Regions from separate parts of the Telluria sp. BA11 genome, predicted to be linked through region 1. Evidence: predicted binding sites of a transcription regulator. Region 1 holds the regulator's gene; each other region holds the start of a gene.
The links. The regulator HrcA, encoded in region 1, represses chaperone genes, less so after heat shock. The targets are predictions, from matches to a motif close to TTAGCACTCNNNNNNNNNGAGTGCTAA.

Region 1 (7,037 bases):
CAGCGCCGTTCAGTTCTGCAACGGCCATATCAGGCTTTCAGGCCCAGCACGTCCTGCATGTCATACAGGCCGTGGGATTTGTCTGCCAGGAAGCGTGCGGCGCGCAGCGCGCCGTGTGCGTAGGTCACGCGGCTGCTGGATTTGTGGCTGATCTCGATGCGCTCGCCCGTGCCCAGGAACATGACGGTGTGGTCGCCCACGACGTCGCCGCCGCGCACGGTGGCAAAGCCGATCGTCGACGGATCGCGCTCGCCGGTGACGCCTTCGCGGCCGTACACGGCGCATTCCTTGAGGTCGCGGCCGATAGCGTCGGCGATCACTTCGCCCATCTTGAGCGCGGTGCCCGATGGTGCATCGACCTTGTGCCGGTGGTGCGCTTCGACGATTTCGATGTCGTAGCCTTCGGCAAAACTTTTGGCCGCCATTTCGAGCAGCTTGAGCGTGACGTTCACGCCCACGCTCATGTTCGGTGCGACCACGAGCCCGATTTTCTCGGCGGCGGCGGCGATTTGCGCCTTGCCGGCGTCATCGAAACCGGTGGTGCCGATCACCATCTGCTTGCCGTTGGCGGCGCAATACGCGAGGTGTGCCAGCGTGCCTTCCGGGCGGGTAAAGTCGATCAGCACGTCGGCGTTGTGCAGGCCGTGCTTGATGCTGTCTTCGATCATCACGCCAGTGAGGAAGCCCCCGAAGGCGCCGGCATCCTGGCCGATGAACGGCGAACCGGGCATGTCGAGGGCGCCGGCCAGGCGGGCGTCGGGTGCGTACTGGATGGCTTCGATCAGCATGCGGCCCATGCGGCCGCTGGCGCCGGCTACGGCGATATTCAACATCGTCATGGCAATCCTTACTGCTGGGTTGCCGGGGCAGTCACCGTGATCGGTGCGACCGGACGGCTTTCCGGCTTTTCTTTCTTGCTCGGCACCTTGGCGGGGCCGGCGATACGGTCAATGTAATCGCGCTCGCTTGGCAGGTTGCCGCCTTCGAAGCGCTCGACCACGTCATCCTTGAAGAACACGGTGACGCGGCTGGTGGTCAGCTCGCCATTGCCGCGGGCCAGGTAGAACGGGTAATCCCAGCGGTCAGCATGGAACGCATCGAGCAGCAAAGGCGAACCGAGCAGGAAGCGCACCTGATCGCGCGTCTGGCCGGCTTTCAGCTGGTTCAGCATCTCTTGCGAGACGAAGTTGCCCTGCTGGATGTCCGGGCGATAAGGCGAGAAGATCCACAGGAACTTTTGCAGGCGCGAAGCCTGCACGGTCTGCGCGCCGGCATTGGCGATGGCGGCCGATTTGTCGGCGTCGGCCGCGGTGGCCGCCGAGTCCGTTGCCACCGGTGGCGCCGGACGGGTCTGGTTGCGCCAGGACGCGCAGCCGGACAGCGTCAGCGTGCAGACGAGACCTGCCGCCAGCACCGCCTTGGCGGAAAATCGATGGGATACGGCTTGTTTGACGCGCATAGGTAACCTCAAATCGAGCGGGAGCTTTCAAAACGCTATATCATAAAGCACTCCGCCAATATGCGAGTAACAAACATGAGTAACAATCCGACCGACCTGAAGGCAAGCGGCCTGAAGGCCACGCTCCCGCGCCTGAAAATCCTGGAAATCTTCCAGAACAGCGCCGTGCGTCACCTCACCGCCGAAGATGTCTACAAGATCCTGTTGGCTGAAAACATGGACGTCGGTCTGGCTACCGTCTACCGCGTCCTGACGCAATTCGAGCAGGCCGGCCTGCTCAACCGCAACCACTTCGAAACCGGCAAGGCCATCTACGAACTCAACGCCGGCTCGCACCACGATCACCTCGTCTGCGTCACCTGCGGCCGGGTCGAAGAATTCTACGACGACGAAATCGAGCAGCGCCAGAAAATGATCGCCGAAACCCACGGCTACACGATCGTCGATCATGCGCTGGCGATCTACGGCAGTTGCCCGCAGTGCCAGGCGGCGCGCAAGGCAAGCTAAGTTATTCGCAGCCGGCAAGGCTGCACAGCAAAAGGGCGCATCGGATTTCCCGTGCGCCCTTTTTGCGTCTTGGTAACAGTAGAAAACTGTTAAGGCTGGCTCAGTGCGTTCGACAGCAGCTTGGCGGTGATGTCGACGATCGGAATCACCCGCTCGTACGCCATCCGCGTGGGACCGATGACGCCCAATGTGCCAACGATGCGGCCGTCGACCGCGTACGGCGCAGTGACCACGCTCATCTCGTCCATCGGCACCAGGTTCGATTCGCCGCCGATGAAGATCTGCACGCCCCCGGCCTTGCTCGACATGTCCAGCAACTGCATCAGGCCGGTCTTTTGCTCGAACATCTCGAACATCTGGCGCAGCGAACTCATATTCGACGACAGGTCGGTCACCGACAGCAGGTTGCGCTCGCCGGAAATGACCACGTCGTCGCTCTCGGCCATCGCTTCGCTGCCGGCCTCGACCGCCGCATGCATGAGGCGCCCCATGTCGTCGCTCAACTGGCGCAGTTCGCCACTGAGGCGTTGGCGCACGCCGTCGAATGACTGGCCGGCAAAGTTCTGGTTCAGGTAATTGGCCGACTGCGACAATTGCGCCGGCGTGTAGTCGACATCGGTCAGCAGCAGGCGGTTCTGCACATCGCCGCGCGGATCGACGATCACGAGCAGGATGCGCTTTTCGGACAGGCGCAAGAATTCGATCTGCTGGAACACCGATTCGCGGCGCGGGCTCTGCACCACGCCGGCAAACTGCGACAGCGACGAGAGCATCTGGGCCGCGTTGGCGATCAGCTTTTGCGGATGCTGCAGCGGCAGGCGCATGCGCTCGGCGCCAACCGTCGTTTCATCGAGTTGCTTGACGGTCAATAAGGTATCGACAAACACGCGGTAGCCGCGCGGTGTTGGAATCCGGCCAGCCGAGGTGTGGGGACTGGCGACGAACCCCATGTCCTCGAGGTCGGCCATGATGTTGCGGATCGTCGCGGGCGACAATTCCAGGCCCGACAGCTTGGACAGCGCGCGCGAGCCGACCGGCTGGCCGTCGGCGATATAGCGTTCGACAAGCGCTTTGAGCAGGGTTTGGGCACGGTGATCGAGTTGCATGGTTCCGGGAAGCGTCTTTTTCTGTGGTGCTGGGATGAGAATCAAATTGGGGCGCGGCACGGCAGCGCAAGGCCTGCTGTCCGTCCCAGTGTTATACGCGCATCGGCGCGGATCCGTGTGGCAACTCGTGTGGCGGCTCCTGTGGCAGCTCGTGCGCCGCATCGAGCCAGTCGAGCAACGCATCGATGCTGTTCACCTCGACATCGGGGCGCACCTGGTCGGCCAGCTCGTTGATCTTGCCGCTGCGGTTCATCCAGGCGGCGCGCAAACCTGCCTGCTGGGCGCCCTGGACGTCGAGCAGCAAATCATCGCCCACATACAGGGTGTCGGCCGGCAGCACCCCGAGCGCAGCGCAGCCTGCCAGGAAAATCCCCGGATCCGGCTTGGCGGCGCCAAAGTCGCGCGCCGCCACGGATGCCTGGAACTGGTCGGCCAAGCCGATGGTGACCAGGTCGGCCACGCCGTTCGTAACCGAGCCCAGCAGCGCGCGCTGCCGGAGCCGCGCGAGGCCCGGCGCCACATCGTCATACAGCGTCACGGCATTGCGCGCGGCAACGAAGACGACCATGGCCTCCTCCACCCGGGCGACGTCCTCCCCCGCCTGCTCGAACGCGGCGACCAGGCCGGCGTGGCGTAGCGCGCTCAGGTCGATCCCGTACTGGGGCTCGCGGGCCAGCAATTCCAGGCGCGCCTTGCGCAGGCTGTCGATCGTGAACCGCCCGGCCACGCGCGGCGCATGCTGCTGCAACCACGCATACAGAATGGTTTCGGCAGCCCGGATCACGGGCGCGATCGGCCACAGGGTATCGTCGAGGTCGAACAGTACGGCTTTGGGCCAGGGATGGCGGGTCATCGGCTTCCAGGGAACAGGCATGAAAAAACGCTACGCCAGCATAGCGATGCATACGGCCAAAAGCAAACCGCACGGGCTGCGCGTTGCTCATATGACATTGTGCTTACAACCTGATACACATGGAAATGGGGCGCAAATGGACCGGTTGCCTAATAAATGAACTAAAATGTTGAGCGATTTTTTGATTCCAACCGCGCAGCCTGCGCTTTCCCGCTAGATTATTTGGAGAATATATGAAGAGTTCCTACCTGCGCGCAAGCGCAGCGCTGGCATGCGCGGTCCTGCTGACGGCGTGCGGTGGTAGCGATGGTCAACTACTGCTGGCTGGTACGATTACCGGCGTGACCAAGCCGGGCATGGTCCTGATGAATAACGGCGGCTCGGAGTTCGAGGTGCCGGTTCCGTCGAACGGCACCGGTGTGACCACGTTCCGCTTTCCTGAGCTGATTTCGTCGGATGACAAGTACGATGTGCAGGTCAAGAGTGTACCGTCGAATGTGGACATCACTACTTGCCAATACCTTTACAACAAAGGTCGCGCTGGCTTCGATGTCACCAACATTCGAATCTCTTGCGACTTCAAGACGCAAGCCCTCGGCGGCACAGTCAGCAATCTCAAGGGCGAACTGGTCCTGATCAACGGCGCCGACCGCGTCATCGTTCCCGCCGGCGCAACCACGTTCACCATGGCACGTGTTGCACAAGACGCCCCATATGGTGTGTCGATCCTGACGAATCCTGCCAACCAGAGCTGCACCATCGCCAACGGCGTCGGCACCATGGGCGCAGCCGATGTGAACAACGTGACCGTCACGTGCGCACCTTAATTTTCCTGGAGTCAAACGCATGAAGTCTTCCCTGATCCGCCCGGCGCTTGCGCTGGCGCTGGCTGCAAGCCTGGCCGCCTGTGGTGGCAGCGACAAAGCCGAGTTCACCGTTGCCGGTTCGGTGACCAGACTCGTTTATGATGGCCTGGTCCTGAGCAATGCCGGCGTTCCATTAAAGGTTGCACCGCCAACGACTGCCGGCGCAGCGGTACGCTTTGCCTTCCCCGACAAGCTGGAATATGGCGACACCTATGCCGTCACCGTGACCACGCAGCCGGCACACCAGACCTGCGTGCCGAGCGCTCCTGAAGGCGGCCTTTACGCCAATAACGCCGACACGGCGGGCCGCCTTGTATCGATCGATATCGCGATTGATTGCGAGATCAACGAATTCACTGTCGGTGGCACGATCACTGGCCTGACCGGCGCCGGCCTGGTGCTGGCCAACGGCAGCACGGGTGGCACCTACACGGCTGCAACGCCGGCAACCCCGCCTGCCACGACGCCGATTACCTACGCGCTGCCTGCGGTGAAATTCGGCACGACCTACGGCGTCACGGTCAGCAAGCAGCCGGCTGGCCAGGTCTGCACTATCGTGAACCCGACCGGCACCATGGGTGACGCTACGGTGAGCAACGTCAACGTGACGTGCGTCGCTGCATAGACTTAGAAAGTTATACGAAATTCTTATGTCGAGTATGCGAAAGGAAAATTGGACTTATATGCTGTAACGCAGCATACTGATCCTGTCTCCTCCAACTCTCCTCAGAAAAGAATTGGATTTCGGCCCGCTCTTGTAGCGGGCCTTTTTTTTGCCCGTCCAGCAGCATGCCCATGAAAAAAGCGCCCTGAAGGCGCTTTGATCTGGGACATGCGGGCCGGATGGCTGCGAAAACTATGCCTGGCTTGGCAGATTGGCCAGCGCCACATACTGCGCCAGGCTGACGGCTTCGGGCCGTACGCTCGGATCGATGCCCGCTTCCACCAGCTGCGCCTCGGTGAACATCCCTGCCACGCAATTGCGAATGACCTTGCGCCGCTGTGAGAAGGCCTTGGCCACCACCGCTTCAAGGCGCTTGGCGTCGCACGGCAGTTGCTGCTTGACAGGCACCATGCGCACGATGGCCGATTCGACCTGCGGTGGTGGATCGAACGCGGTCGGCGGCACGATGAACATCAGCGACATGTCGTAGCGCCATTGCAGCATCACCGACAGGCGGCCGTAGGTCTTGCTGCCCGGCTCGGCCACCATGCGCTCGACTACTTCCTTTTGCAGCATGAAGTGCTGGTCTTCGATCAGGTGGGCGAAGTCCGCCAGGTGAAACAGCAGCGGGCTGGAAATGTTGTACGGCAAGTTGCCCACCACGCGCAGCTTCTGTCCCTCGGCCACCGGAATCGCGCCGAAATCAAACTTCAGGGCGTCGCCCGAATGCACGGTCAGGCGCTCGCGCGGATAAGCTTTTTCCAGACGCGTGACCAGATCGCGGTCGAGCTCGACGACGTGCATGTGGTCGAGCTGCTTGAGCAGCAGCGCCGTCATCGCGGCCAGGCCCGGTCCAATTTCGACCATGGTCTCGCCCTGGCGCGGTGCGATGGCGTCGATGATGTCGGAGAGGACTTGCTTGTCGGTCAGGAAGTTCTGGCCGAAGCGCTTGCGTGCTACGTGTTTCATGAATGCTTTCTTGATTATTTGATACCGGCCGCGCGTTGCGCCAGCACCATGTGCATGGCCGCGCCGATCGCTTCGATCATGCTGCCGCAATCGGCCAGGCCGAGGCCCTGCGCGGCCAGGTCGAGCGCGGTGCCATGGTCGACCGAGGTGCGGATCAACGGCAGGCCGAGCGTGACATTGATGCCGCGCCCGAAGGTTGCGTGCTTGAGCACTGGCAGACCCTGATCGTGGTACATCGCCAGCACGCAGTCGGCGTCTTTCAGGTACTTCGGCTGGAACAGCGTGTCGGCCGGATACGGGCCGCGCGCGTCGATGCCGCGCGCACGCGCTGCCTCGAGCACCGGCGTGATGACGTCGATTTCCTCGCGGCCCAGGTAACCGTTCTCGCCCGCGTGCGGGTTCAGGCCGGTGACCAGGATGACGGGCGCGGCGATGCCGAACTTGGTGGTCAGATCCGCGTGCAGGATGTCGAGCACCTGGGTCAGGTTCTCGCGCGTGAGCGCGCCCGGAACATCCTTCAGCGGCAGATGGGTGGTAGCAAGCGCAACGCGCAGGTACGGTTGATCCTCGCCTGGCGAGCCCGCCAGCATCATCACCACTTTCGGCGTGCCGG
Region 2 (7,037 bases), 590 kb from region 1:
CGTTTCTCGGACTACCTGGCCGACATTCCGACCTGGGTGATCACGACGCCCAACCCCGCCTTTCACGGCGTGGCCACCATTCTGGCCGAACACCTGCGCGGGCGCAGCGGCGCCAACACGCTGATGGAGCGCATCACGCAGCTGCGCCACGAGCTGTCGCCGGCCGAAGGGCGCGTGGCCAGCCTCGTGATCGACCAGCCGCGCATGGTGCTCAATGAACCGATCGCCGAGATTGCGCGCCTGGCCGACGTGAGCCAGCCGACCGTGATCCGGTTTTGCCGCTCGCTGGGCTTCCAGGGCCTGGCCGACTTCAAGCTCAAGTTCGCCAGTAGCCTGACCGGCTCGATCCCCGTGCGCCACAGCCAGGTGCGCCTGAGCGACAGCACGCACGATCTGTCGGCCAAGGTCATCGACAACACGGTGTCGGCGATCCTGCGTTTTCGCGACCAGCTCGACGTGCGTTCTCTTGACCGCGCGATCGAGATGGTCAGCCGCGCCAAGCGCGTCGAGTTCTACGCGATGGGCAATTCGCGCGCGGTGGCGCTCGATGGTCAGCACAAGTTCTTCCGCTTCCGTATCCCGACCGCGCTGTATGGCGATGCGCACCTGTTCACGCTGGCCGCCGAATTGCTGGGGCCGGGCGACGTGGTGATTGCGGTATCGAATTCAGGCGGCTTGCCCGAACTGCTGGAAGCAGTGGACATCGCGCGCGCGGCCGGCGCTGATGTCATCGCGATCAGCAACAGCCAGTCGCCGCTGGCGCGCAAGGCCAGCGTGTGCCTGGCGGTCGATCATGCCGAGGACAGTACGAGCTTCCTGTCGATGATTTCGCGCATCCTGCAATTGCTGCTGATCGACATCATGGCCGTCGGGATCTCGGTCGATGGCCAGCATGGACCGGCGCCGGGGCAGGATCCGCGCCGGCTGCTGATCTCGCATCTGGATAGTTAATCTGCGCTCTTCAGGTTGACGCGCTCGATCGTGCGGCGCCATTCCTGCAGGCTCAGGAGAGTGTCGGATTCGGTGTCGTCGACGAGGATTTCGCTGCCGTCCTGCGCGACCAGGAAGCTTTCCTGCCGCCGCGCGTCCTGTGCGCGGTTTTCGACAAAACTCAGCTGGTAGTACGTCTTGCCGTTCACCTCGCGCGGCGCCGGGTTGTCCTCGACCACGGCGCCATGCGCCTTGCCGCCGGTGCGCCGTTCGATCTGCGCCGACCAGGCCTTCAGTTCCGGTAACGCCAGCAATGCGGTCATTGCCTGTTCCTTGCTCTGCACAGGTGCCTGGACGACAGGTGCGGCCGGCGCCGGGGCGGGCGGCGGCGCGGGCCGCTCGGCCCGCTGGCAGGCAGCAACTGCGCAGCACAGGGCAAGCGCCGCAAGAGTCGTGCGCAAGGTAGGGAAGACGGCAGCGCGAGGGGACATGGCAGGTTCCGTGAGATAAGACGGCCATACTAAACCATGCTTGTTTTAGCGGCAATATGCGTCGTCTGTGACGTCCATACGGACGTTATTATTTCCACATGGAAATGCTTTCGTGGTTTTCGCCACGCTCTGCATATGTTTCATGTTGGCATCTGATTTAGTTGATGTGAGTAATGATATTCTGTAGGAACATTCCTACCAGTCAGTACACCGCATGGACAACCGCGCTACTTACCAACGTCGTCTCGAACGAAGCTCCCACCGCGAAAAACGCCTGATGACGCTTGCCGTACTGGGCGTTGCCGTCGGTGTGGCCGGCGTCGTGCTGCCATCGCCATCGATCAGCTGGCCGATGTTCGGACCAGCGTCGAACGCGGCCCCGGTCGCTGGCGCACCGGCGCATGCATTGAGCGCGACGCCACCAACGGCGCAGCAGACAGCTGCGGCACGGCGCATTTACCGGCACTCGGTCGTGCCGGGTGGCGTGGCGGACAAGGTCGAACTGGCGCAGATCTTGCGAACTGACCGGCTCGTGGCGGCGCACTACGCGAGCTTCAATGTCGGCAATGCCCGCGCCGTGACGGTGACGGCCCCGCGCGCAGTCTATGTGTCGTACCGGAAGAACGATCAAATCTACTGGACCTCGAAGAAGGTCATGCTCGAGCAGGGCGAGACGCTCCTGACCGACGGCGAGCACGAGATCCGCGCCCGCTGTGCCAACCGCATCTCGGACGTGCCGCAGTATCCGGTCGAACCCCACGGGCCAACCGAAGCCGAACTCGATACCGTGGTTGCTGTCGGCAACTTCTCCGATACGGCTGGCGCGATTGGTGAAGAAGGCAACATGCTGCCCGTGGGCATGGACGACCTGATCACCAGCGAGGAAGGGGGGCAGCGCTACAATGCCATCAGCTTTCCCAATGGCGCTGGTCTGCTGACGCCGGAAAATACGACGCCAATGCCGACGCCGTCTCGCCAGGGTCAGCCACCTGGCGCGCCGAACTGGTATGGCACGCCGATCTATGCTGGCGGCGTGCTGGGCCCTGCCAGCCCTGTCGGCGGTCGCGATGACGTGCCAGCGCCGGCCACGGATAGTGGCGGAAGCACGGTGCCGGGAAGCGTCAGTCCGACAGTCGGCGCCGGTGACACGGGTGGCACGGATCGCCCTGGCGTCAAAGAGGTACCGCCTCCGGTCCCCGTGCCGGACGGCGGCGGCAATGACGTGCCCGAACTGCCGGTCAAGACGCCGCCGTCCCCGCCGACGCCAGGCACCGGTATCGACACGCCGGGGACCCCTGGTACGCCTGGTACCCCTGGTACGCCGGGTACTCCTGGCACGCCAGGTATCCCGACCGTACCGGCGACGCCAACGACGCCAACGCCGCCGGGCGACACCGTGGTCGAACCGGTCGTGCCGACCGAAGTACCTGAACCAGGCACGCTGTGGCTCGGCGGTATCGCACTGGCTGCGCTGCTGTGGCTGCGTCGCAAGGGGTCGCGCGTCCGCTGAAAGACGCAGACAACGCAGACAACAAAAAACCCGCGAGGTGTGAACCTCGCGGGTTTTTTATCGTGGGTAGCGGGGGCGAAGCCTGCAGCGCGCTTCGCCCGGACTGCCCCGGCAATCACATCATGCCGTCCATACCACCCATGCCGCCCATGCCGCCCATACCACCCATGCCGCCGGCTGGCTTGTCTTCAGCCAGTTCCGACACCATGCAATCGGTGGTCAGCATCAGGCCGGCGATCGACGCTGCATTCTGCAGTGCCGAACGGGTGACCTTGGCTGGATCCAGCACGCCCATTTCGACCATGTCGCCGTAGGTGCCGTTGGCTGCGTTGTAGCCGTAGTTGCCGGTGCCGGCCAACACTGCTGCAACGACGACCGATGGCTCTTCGCCGGCGTTCTGGACGATCATGCGCAGTGGCTCTTCCATTGCGCGCAGAACGATCTTGATACCAGCGTCCTGGTCAGGGTTGTCGCCCTTGACAGTGATGTTGGCACGAGCGCGCAGCAGGGCCACGCCGCCGCCGGCAACGATGCCTTCTTCCACAGCAGCGCGGGTAGCGTGCAGTGCATCTTCGACGCGTGCTTTCTTTTCCTTCATCTCGACTTCGGTGGCTGCACCGACGCGGATCACGGCAACGCCGCCGGCCAGCTTGGCCACGCGCTCTTGCAGTTTTTCGCGGTCGTAGTCCGAGGTCGCTTCTTCGATCTGGGCGCGGATCATCTTGACGCGGCCTTCGATCGATTCAGCCTGGCCGGCGCCGTCGATGATGATGGTGTTTTCCTTGCCGACTTCGATGCGCTTGGCCTGGCCCAGCTCTTCCAGCGTGACCTTTTCGAGCGTCAGGCCGACTTCTTCAGCGATGACCTGGCCGCCGGTCAGGACAGCGATGTCTTCCAGCATGGCCTTGCGACGGTCGCCAAAGCCTGGGGCCTTGACAGCGACGGTCTTCAGGATGCCGCGGATGTTGTTGACGACCAGGGTCGCCAGCGCTTCGCCGTCGATGTCTTCAGCGACGATGACCAGTGGACGGCCAGCTTTCGCGACTTGTTCCAGTACCGGCAGCAGGTCACGGATGTTCGAGATCTTCTTGTCGCACAGCAGGACGAATGGGTTTTCGTGCACGGCGACTTGCTTGTCCGGGTTGTTGATGAAGTACGGCGACAGGTAGCCGCGGTCGAACTGCATGCCTTCCACGATGTCCAGTTCGTCGTTCAGCGACTTGCCGTCTTCCACGGTGATGACGCCTTCCTTGCCCACTTTTTCCATCGCTTCAGCGATGCGCTCACCGATCGAGGTTTCCGAGTTGGCCGAAATGGCGCCGACTTGTGCGATCTCTTTGGTGGTGGTGGTTGGCTTGGCGATCTTGCGCAGTTCTTCGACGGTGGCAGCAACTGCCTTGTCGATGCCGCGCTTCAGGTCCATCGGGTTCATGCCGGCGGCAACGAACTTCATGCCTTCGCGAACGATGGCTTGTGCCAGCACGGTCGCGGTGGTGGTGCCGTCACCGGCGTTGTCGCTGGTCTTGGAAGCAACTTCCTTGACCATCTGCGCGCCCATGTTCTGCAGCTTGTCTTTCAGTTCGATTTCTTTGGCGACCGAGACACCATCCTTGGTGACGGTCGGCGCGCCGAACGAGCGCTCGAGCACGACGTTACGGCCTTTCGGGCCCAGGGTGACTTTGACTGCATTGGCGAGGATATTGACGCCTTCGACCATCTTGGCGCGCGCTGCGTCGCCGAATACTACTTCTTTAGCTGCCATTTGTTATTTCTCCGAAATGTTCGTGAGTGGGGTCAGAAATTACAGTGCGACGATCGCGAGGATTTCTTCTTCGCGCAGCACCAGCAGTTCCTGGCCATCGATCTTGACGGTCTGAGCGCCATACTTGGAGAACAGCACGCGATCGCCGACTTTCACTTCCAGAGGGCGGAGCTGGCCGTTATCTTGCACTTTACCGTTACCAACGGCGAGAACTTCGCCTTGGTCCGGCTTCTCTGCCGCGGCATCAGGGATGATCAGGCCGGACGCAGTTTTGGTTTCCTGGTCGAGACGCTTCACGATTACGCGATCGTGCAGAGGGCGAAGGTTCATGCAAAACTCCTTAATATTCAATGGATTAACTGGCGTTTTTGACGCCGTCGCAGCAAGTTGATGATGCTGCGCCGGTCTGCAAAGAGTTGTTAGCACTCTCAGCTAACGAGTGCTAATTATAGGGACGATAACCTGCCTTTTCAAGGCGCATGATGGCGAAAACATTTTAAACACTTGATATAGCGCAATCATGACATTGGCATATGCGCAATGTTTGCCAGCGTTTGTCGGCTGTGGATGGCACGACCGGAGGGCGGCAGCGTACACCGCCGACCACATTGACGCCGCACGCCAGCGTGTTATTACTGCCGCACGGCAATGGGCACCGGTTGACGGAAAAAGCAACTCGATCCTATAGTGTCGAATGATTTCCGAATTCCAAGACCTCTCAGACAAAATCGACCGGCTTGCGCAACTGACCCAGTCGTTGCGCGCCGAGAATTACCTGCTCCGCCAGGCCAATACCTTGCTCAGCACCGAGAACCTCGCGTTCAAGGAGCGCCTGATCGAGGCGCAGCGCCGCGTCGAAGCATTGCTCGACGAATTGCCGAAGCCGCCGGACGCATCGGGCGACGCAGACGAATCTGCCGCAGCCGAACCAGCCGAAGAGGCGCCGCCCGATCCCAATGCGCCGATCCCGCCGCATCTCGCCCACGCTCGTCGTCAGGGGGCACTATGATCCATCTCGACGTGCATATCATGGGCCAGTCCTACCGTCTGGCGTGCCGCGACGGCGAACAGCGCACGCTGCGCGAAGCGGTGAGCTACCTCGACGGCAAGATGTGCCAGCTGCGCGATTCCGGCAAGGTCAAGGGCACCGACCGCATCGCCGTGATGGCGGCGCTGAGCGTGGCTGCCGAATTCCTGTCGGTGAAGTCGCCGCAAGGGCCGCTGTCGGACATGTCGATCCTCGAGGTCAAGCAAAAACTCGAGTCGATGCACACGGTCCTCGATCGGGTATTGGCGGGCCAGGAAAATCTGTCCTGAAAGGCCGAATCCGTTTGACAGGGCTGGTCAAAGGAGTAAACTCTCTTCTGCCCTGCGGTGTTCGAGATTTGCCATATATTCCTTGAACCATTCTTACGCATAGGTCGTGGAACAAGTTCGATGGGTGTGAGCGTCGCTAGTCCGACGAACCCGAAATTGATCTGACCGTGACCGCCTTGAACCGTTGTGGTTCAGGATGCCGGCAAAAACGGCACAGGCGGGGACTAAACATACAAGCGGTTGCGCACTCGGTACGCAGCCGCTTTTTTTATGTGCGCATTCACTGATGCATCCGATGCATCGTGTGCTGGCAGGGAGAACAGCGCGATGCGCTACTGGTTGATGAAATCCGAGCCCGACGAAGTCAGTTTCGACGACGTCCTGGCCGCCCCCGGTGCCACCGTGGCCTGGTTTGGCGTACGCAACTACCAGGCGCGCAACTTCATGCGCGACGCCATGGCCGTCGGCGACGGCGTGCTGTTCTACCACTCGGGCGGCAAGCTGCCCGGCGTGGCCGGCATCGCCGAAATCGTCAGTGGCCCGTACCCCGATGCCTCCCAGTTCGACGCCGCCAGCCATTACCACGACCCGAAGGCCACGCCCGAAACGCCGCGCTGGATCTCGGTCGATGTCAAGGCGGTCGAAGCGGGCCGCTTCGTGCCGCTGGCCGAACTGCGCACGGTGGCTGCGCTGGACGACATGGTGCTGCTGCAAAAGGGCAGCCGTCTGTCGATCTCGCCGGTCACGAAAGCCCAGTACACGACCATCGTCGCGCTCGTGCGCGGCAAAGGAACGACATGATGGCGCTCGCATTCGATCCGCTGCTGATTCTGGCCCTGCTGGCGATGGGCGCGTTTGGTGGCTTCGTGGCTGGCCTGCTTGGCGTCGGCGGCGGCATGATCCTCGTGCCGTTCATCACGATGATCTTCACGGCGCGCGGCTTTCCCGAGGAACTCGTGGTGCACATGGCGATCGCCACCTCACTGGGCACCATTTTCTTTACCTCGTTGTCGTCGGTGCGTGCGCA
Region 3 (7,037 bases), 1.4 Mb from region 1:
AACGACCGCAATATCCTCGCCAATACGATGCTGCCGATGCTGGTCACCGGCGCGCGCACGGCCGAAGCCGAGCAGCGCGCCCGCGCCGCGCTCGACAAGGTTGGCCTGCTCGACCGCGCCCGCGCGATGCCGCTCGAACTGTCAGGTGGCGAACAGCAGCGCGTGGCCGTGGCCCGCGCGATCGTCAACCGGCCGCAGATCATCCTGGCCGATGAGCCAACGGCCAACCTCGACCGCGTCGCGGCCGACAAGGTGCTCGATGCGCTGCGCTCGTTCCATGCAGTGGGCGTCACGTGCGTGATCTCGACCCACGACGATTACGTGCTGGAGCGCGCCGAGCGCGTCATCCGCCTGGAAAATGGCCAACTGGTCGGAGGTGCAGCATGAGCCCGTGGTTGCGCCAGCACCGTTTCGCCCTGGTGGCCGCGCTGTCGACCGTGCGCAAGTCGCCCGGCAGCTTCCTGTTCAACGTGCTCGTCGTCGCGCTGGCGCTCACGCTGCCGTTCGCGGGCCTGACCCTGCTCGACAACGTACGGCCACTGTCCGAGCAGTTATCGGTCGACCCCGAGATCAGTCTGTTCATGCGCGAAGATGTCAGCCGGCCCGATGCACAAGCGTTGTTGCCGCAGATTCGCCAGATCGTCGCGCAGGGCAAGGGCGAAGTCATGTTCGTGCCGCGTGAAGAAGCGCTGGAATCGCTCAAGGCACGCAGCAGCCTGGGCGGGGTGCTGGAAACGCTGGGTGAGAACCCGTTGCCGGACAGTTACGTGATGAAGCTGGGCGGCTTTGCCAGCGCCGGCGCTGCGGCACAGGTCGACGCCATCACCGAGCGCCTGCGCGCCCTGCCGGGCGTCGAGACGGTGCAGGTCGACTCGGCCTGGGTCAAGCGTCTGGCCGCGCTGCTCGGGATCCTGCGCCTGGCCCTGCTGCTGCTGGCTGGCACGCTCGGCATCGTTGTCATCGCCGTGGTGTTCAATACCATCCGCCTGCAGGTGCTGACGCAGAAAGAAGAAATCTCGGTTTCGCAACTGCTCGGCGCGACCAATGACTTCATTCACCGCCCGTTCTTCTATACGGGCGCCCTGCTCGGCCTGTGCGCCGGCGGCGTGGCCCTGGGCGTGGTGGCGCTGGCCTTGCACCCGCTGAATGGCGCCATCGCCGAATTTGCGCGGCTGTATGGCTCGCAATTCCAGCTGATGGCGCTGGGAGGGCTGGAAATTGCTGGCTTGCTGGCAGTGAGTGCCGGACTGGGCCTGATCGGCGCCATGCTGTCGGTACGGCGTCACCTGGCACGGGGACGCTGACAGGCTACAGGGGTGCCGACAGCGGCACTCCTACAATATTGCTGAATAAAAAAGATTGATTCAGGGTGTTGAAAATGCCGGAAGTGGCACCACTTCCAGAGCAGGGCGAGGCGGCCGTTGTGCTGCCTCCCCAATTACCTGGCTGTCGGAATGCGCCGCAGTGCGCCCATACTCCTACGGTCACGTCGCACTTCCCTACGCTGTCTTGCGTAGAACTCCTACAGGCCTCCCCAGTCGTACGTGCGCCATTCAACAGAGAGCTTGCCTGTTGCGCCTTACTCTGAACCTGTACGCGATTTCCAGTGTTTATCGGCTCTTTTCTGAGCTGCATCAAACGAATATTCAAGTGCTGTTCTACAGTAAGTTTGCTTGTGGATTTAATTCCTATAGGCAATACTTTGGACAGTCTTAAGTTCTGGCCACGTTCTGGCACTCTCTCTGGGGGAGTGCTAATATATGGTCCAAGGCAATCAAATTTCAAGCAAAAGTATCCGCATGACGAAGCGATATTCGCTTCAGGATGGCGTCACCGGCATGAGGCCGAGGCCTATCAGGATGCAGCAAGATTATTAAAAGGGAAATAAACATGTCCGCACAATCCGCATTGGTCCCGACCAACAATCGTGCTCTGGGACTAGGTTTCACCGGCAATCTCGGCAATATCGATGCGTACATTTCGGCAGTGAACCGCCTGCCAATGCTGACGCACGAAGAAGAGATGTCGCTGGCAAAGCGGCTGCGCGACGATAACGATCTCGACGCAGCGCAAAAGATGGTGTTGTCGCACCTGCGCTTGGTGGTGTCGATCGCGCGTGGCTATCTGGGCTACGGCCTGCCACACGCCGACCTGATCCAGGAAGGCAATATCGGCCTGATGAAAGCAGTCAAGCGTTTCGACCCGAACCAGGGCGTGCGCCTGGTGTCGTACGCGATGCACTGGATCAAGGCCGAGATGCATGAGTACATTCTCAAAAACTGGCGTCTGGTCAAAGTCGCGACGACGAAGGCACAGCGCAAGCTGTTCTTCAACCTGCGCAGCAACAAGACCGGCCTGGATGCGATGTCGCCGGGTCAGGTCGATGATCTGGCCAAGCTGCTGGGCGTCAAGCGCGAAGAAGTGATCGAAATGGAAACCCGTCTTTCGGGCCGCGATATCGCACTCGAGTCGCCAACCGACGATGAAGACGACAAGTTCTCGCCGATCGCTTACCTGTCGTCGGAACAGCAAGAACCGACCAAGGTCATCGAAGCGCAGCAGGTCACGCGCCTGCAGTCGGAAGGCCTGGAATCGGCGCTCGGCAAGCTGGACCCGCGTTCGCGCCGCATCATCGAAGCGCGCTGGCTGGCCAACGACGACGGTTCGGGCGCCACGCTGCACACGCTGGCGGAAGAATTCAGCGTGTCGGCCGAGCGCATTCGCCAGATCGAGTCGGCTGCACTCAAAAAGATGAAGGGTGCGCTGACGGCATTTGTCTGAGCCGTCCTGCCATCTCTGAAACCCCGCTTCGGCGGGGTTTTTTCTTGTGCGGCTTTGCGCTTTTCGACCCCGACTTGGCGGTTTTTTGTTCCGTGGCCGCCACGAAACCGGGGTAACTTGAACGCGTGAAGCCGCCGCCGACACGTTTGTCGCCCATTGGCTAGAATGGTTCTTCTGACACGTCAGCTCAAGGAAAAGCCATGCCTGATTCAACGCCGTATGTTCCACCAACTGTCTGGACCCCACCCGCCACCCCGGGCGGCGCCTTTGCCAATATCAATCGCCCGGTCGCCGGACCGACGCACGACCAGGCGCTGCCGGTGGGCGAGCATCCGCTGCAACTGTATTCGCTGGCCACGCCCAATGGCGTGAAGGTCTCGATCATGCTCGAAGAACTGCTGGCCGCCGGCCATGCGGGCGCCGAGTACGATGCCTGGCTGATCCGCATTAACGAAGGCATGCAGTTCTCGAGCGGCTTCGTTGACGCCAACCCGAATTCGAAGATCCCTGCCCTGGTCGACCGCAGTGGCGCCGAGCCCGTGCGCGTGTTCGAATCGGGTGCGATCCTGGTGTACCTGGCCGAGAAATTCGGCGCGTTCCTGCCGAAGGATGGCGTGGCGCGCACCGAGACGATGAACTGGCTGTTCTGGCAGATGGGTTCGGCGCCATTCATGGGCGGCGGCTTTGGCCACTTCTATGCGTATGCGCCGGAAAAGCTGCAATACCCGATCGACCGCTACGCGATGGAAACCAAGCGCCAGCTCGACGTGCTCGACCGCCATCTGGCCGACAACCGCTACATGGCCGGCGACGACTACACGATCGCCGACATGGCCATCTGGCCGTGGTATGGCGGCATGGTGCTCGGCCAGTTGTACGATGCGGCCAAATTTTTGTCGGTGCACGAGTACAAGCACGTCAAACGCTGGGCCGATGCGATCGCGGCGCGGCCCGCCGTGGTGCGTGGACGCAAGGTCAACCGCTCGTTCGGGCCGGCGGAAGACCAGGTGCTGGAACGCCACAGCGCTGCCGACCTCGACTGACCTCCCTGCCCTTCCCTGGGCATGCTCCGCTGCATGCCCAGCCACCGTTCCCGCCCTGCCTCAGGATTTGGGCGGGCGCTTCTTGTCCGGGCGCTTCGTCGCGCGCGCCTTGTGCTGCTCCCAGCGCGCAGCAGGCAGGCGCGCATCTTGCAGCGCGCTGGCGCGCGTGTCCTGGTAATACGGCACGTCCGCCCACGCCACTTCGACCACGACTTCACGGACATCAAACAGTTGCTGCGTCTCGAACGCCAGCTCGCCAGACCCGCCAGACCCAACAGCGCGCGACAGCTTGACGATCTTGTCGGGCACGCTCAGGTGGATCTCGGCCTGGCTGCCCGGATCGACATGCCGGAACACGGGCAGTTTGCCCGCCAGGCCCGGGATGACTTCGCGGCCTTCGTCGGACAGGGCCAGTGTCAGGGTGCGCGTGGCCGGGTCGTAGCGCGTCGCGCGCACTTCGGCCACATAATGCAGCGCCCGTGCTGCCTTGTTTTGCAACCGCACGACGACCTGAAGATGCGTGTCCACCGGCGCCACCGACTGGATGGCTGCGGTCAGGTCGTCGGGTTTGCTGTCGTCGCTCGCCATGTATCCCCCTCGTCCAATGCCTGCACTCGGCCCAGCACGCGAGCCACGGCCGTGATATCGGGAAAACGCTCGCCCAATCGTTGCCGGAAGCGGTTTTTGCTCTTTGTCGTCTGCAGCAGCGCCCGTTCGCAAAACCCCAGCTCGTGCCGCACCTGCGCGGCCGGCAACGCCGCCCACAAGGTGCTGATCGGTACCTCGGGCGCCCATGCGTCGAGCGCCTCGGTGAAGGCGCGGCCGATCGCCGGGGCGTCGGCGCCCGCCAGATACCGGGTCAGCAGCGCGTGCATCAGCCTGACTGGCGCGACGAGCGCCCACTGCATGTAGGGGCTGGGCCAGGCACGGTCGCGCAGCAATGCCAGCAACTGTGCTGGCGCCTCGGTGGACTGCCCTGCTCCGCTGTCCCAATAGGCGCTGGTACGGAGCAAGGCGGCGTGGCGACGCTCGGCATGAAGACGATCGGGGTGCAACGCGATGAAGGCGGCGCCCAGTTGCGTGCTGCTCATCACGCGACGGCCCCGCTCGACCATGACGTTCCAGAAGTCGAGCAAGGGGTCGACGAAGCCTTCGAGCAGCTGACATCGCAGCGACTGGTCGCCCGCCATGAGCGTGCAGGCTTGCGGTGAAAACGCATAATAGTCGTGAAAGAAATGCTCGAAGAACGCATGACCGATGTCGGTGCCGCGCACGAAATGGTCACGCGCGCAGCGTAGCATCTGCACTTGCCGCGACCCGGGCGACCTGGACACGAGCGTGGCAATGATGCAGCAGCTTTCGCAATCCGAATCAGTTTTGCCGCAATGGTTACCGGGGTCGCGCAGCGTTGCGCTGGCGCCCTGCCGGCTGGCCAGATCGGTGCGCAGATCGTTTTCGTCGATGATCGCGGCGCGTTCTTCCGGCGACGACGGGTCGCAGATGCCGGTAACGGCCAGCAGGCTGTTGGTAACGACGCGAAAGGCATGGGAAAACTCGTGGTACAGCGCGACAGGCGGGGATACCGGCAAATCGAGCGAGCCGCCCGAGCCGGCTCTGGCCACGCAAACGGTCAGCTTTGTATCGTAGATGATGAGGCACTGTTCGGTGGGATTGAGGCTGGCGCCGGGCAAGCCGCTCGACCTGGGGGGCAGGACGGTGGCATTGTTGGCCATCAACGAGCCATCGCCGAGCACCAGCGACTTGAGGCCGGCGACGACGATCGTGTCGACGTTGTTCGCGCCGCTGCCGTAATTTGGCGAAAACGCCGTGTTGATCATGGCATCGAGACGCAGCCGGGGCGGGCCGTTGCCGGTGCGGGTGTAGGTCATGCGCTGCTTGCCGGCGGCCGGATCGGCAATGCCCAGCCCCGTATCGTTGGCGATGATCGACATGTCGATGAAGCCTTGTGCCGGATCGAGGTCGTCCGACCCGATGCCTGTCGCATCCTGCAGGATGAACGTGGCCATGGCGGCTACCCGATCGGCCGTTGTGGTGGCGGCAAAGGCTTCCAGTCCTGGCCCGTCGGCTGGCGCTCGCGGTACACCGGCGGCGGGCACACGGCGGGACACGGCTCTTGCGGAGGGGGTTCGGGTGGGCAGCAGGCCTGCACCTGCCCGAGGAGTTCGCGATGGCGGTCGACATCACCGGCTTCGGGCGCATGGACACGCTCGCTGATGCCTTCGATGCGTGCCAGTGATGCTTGCAACGCCTCGTCAATGCGTAGTTGCAGCGCCAGCTTGCGCAGGATATTACACAGCAGCGCATTGCTGTTGGCCAGCTCGCAGATGATCGTGTCGTTCTGCTTGCGGTTATGGTCGAGCAGGCCGGCGGCAATGATCTGCACCTGAATCAGCGCAAACACTCCCTGTGACAGGTTGGAGAAACCCGTTGCCAGCGTGGCGTCGATCTGCGCCAGGCGGCTGTTGGTCTGCACCAGTTCGTTGCGGACATCGGCCGTGTTGTTTGCCGTGGCCGAGGTGTTGGTCGAGATCTGGTCGAGTCGCGCGTTGATCTGGTCGGCGACATCCTGAAGGTTCGGCATGGGATCCTTTCACACCGGGCATGTCCGGTGCAGCTACTCTAGGCCCCACCTTGCATCACCGGACCAACGCCGCTCAATCGTCACCACGGAACTTCGCTGTCAGGCCCCTGCTCACGACGCCGACGCCGCGACCTCGAGCAGGTAGCGCTGCGTCATCAGCACCGCCATCTCGTGCGCCGGCATCGGGCGCGCAATGAAGTAACCCTGCACTTCATTGCATTCCAGGCCGCGCAGGATCGCCAGCTGCTCGGCGGTTTCCACGCCCTCCGCCACGACCGACATCCCCAGCGCGTGCGCCATCGACACGATCGCCTGGAAGAAGACCTTGCCCTCTTTCGACCTGGCCAGCTCGTTCGTGAACGCACGGTCGACCTTCAGCACGTCCATCTTCAGGCGCTGCAATTGCGACAGTGACGAGTAACCCGTACCAAAGTCGTCCACGTGCAGCTTCACGCCCAGCGCACGCAGCGCCGCCAGTTCGGCCAGGATGTCGTCCTGGTCGCCCATCATCGCCGACTCGGTGATTTCCACCTCGATCAGGCTGGCCGGTACGCAGTGGCGCACCATCGCCGCGCGCAACTGCCGCTGCACGCCGCCGCGCAGGAACTGCT

Region 2: a site for HrcA is predicted at 5,113-5,139, ahead of groES (co-chaperone GroES). Genes of this name have one in related genera too.
Region 3: a site for HrcA is predicted at 1,731-1,757, ahead of rpoH (RNA polymerase sigma factor RpoH). Genes of this name have one in related genera too.

What each region holds. Positions count from the first base shown of each region.
Region 1 covers NZ_CM155275.1:2,168,812-2,175,848, forward strand. The annotation lists gene AC1MGT_RS09485 (barstar family protein) at 1-28, opposite strand, end outside; gene dapB (4-hydroxy-tetrahydrodipicolinate reductase) at 30-839, opposite strand; gene AC1MGT_RS09495 (outer membrane protein assembly factor BamE) at 848-1,459, opposite strand; gene fur (ferric iron uptake transcriptional regulator) at 1,535-1,966, shown strand; gene hrcA (heat-inducible transcriptional repressor HrcA) at 2,056-3,072, opposite strand; gene AC1MGT_RS09510 (HAD family hydrolase) at 3,164-3,925, opposite strand; gene AC1MGT_RS09515 (hypothetical protein) at 4,159-4,752, shown strand; gene AC1MGT_RS09520 (hypothetical protein) at 4,772-5,416, shown strand; gene rsmA (16S rRNA (adenine(1518)-N(6)/adenine(1519)-N(6))-dimethyltransferase RsmA) at 5,648-6,424, opposite strand; gene pdxA (4-hydroxythreonine-4-phosphate dehydrogenase PdxA) at 6,439-7,037, opposite strand, start outside.
Region 2 covers NZ_CM155275.1:1,577,830-1,584,866, reverse strand. The annotation lists gene AC1MGT_RS06985 (glucokinase) at 1-951, shown strand, start outside; gene AC1MGT_RS06980 (hypothetical protein) at 948-1,421, opposite strand; gene AC1MGT_RS06975 (PEP-CTERM sorting domain-containing protein) at 1,699-2,931, shown strand; gene groL (chaperonin GroEL) at 3,047-4,693, opposite strand; gene groES (co-chaperone GroES) at 4,733-5,023, opposite strand; gene AC1MGT_RS06960 (hypothetical protein) at 5,388-5,702, shown strand; gene AC1MGT_RS06955 (cell division protein ZapA) at 5,699-6,010, shown strand; RNA gene ssrS (6S RNA) at 6,057-6,238, shown strand; gene AC1MGT_RS06945 (EVE domain-containing protein) at 6,338-6,811, shown strand; gene AC1MGT_RS06940 (sulfite exporter TauE/SafE family protein) at 6,808-7,037, shown strand, end outside.
Region 3 covers NZ_CM155275.1:3,605,046-3,612,082, reverse strand. The annotation lists gene AC1MGT_RS15960 (cell division ATP-binding protein FtsE) at 1-387, shown strand, start outside; gene ftsX (permease-like cell division protein FtsX) at 384-1,304, shown strand; gene rpoH (RNA polymerase sigma factor RpoH) at 1,891-2,781, shown strand; gene yghU (glutathione-dependent disulfide-bond oxidoreductase) at 2,982-3,824, shown strand; gene AC1MGT_RS15940 (hypothetical protein) at 3,885-4,412, opposite strand; gene AC1MGT_RS15935 (hypothetical protein) at 4,379-5,851, opposite strand; gene AC1MGT_RS15930 (hypothetical protein) at 5,857-6,426, opposite strand; gene AC1MGT_RS15925 (bifunctional diguanylate cyclase/phosphodiesterase) at 6,538-7,037, opposite strand, start outside.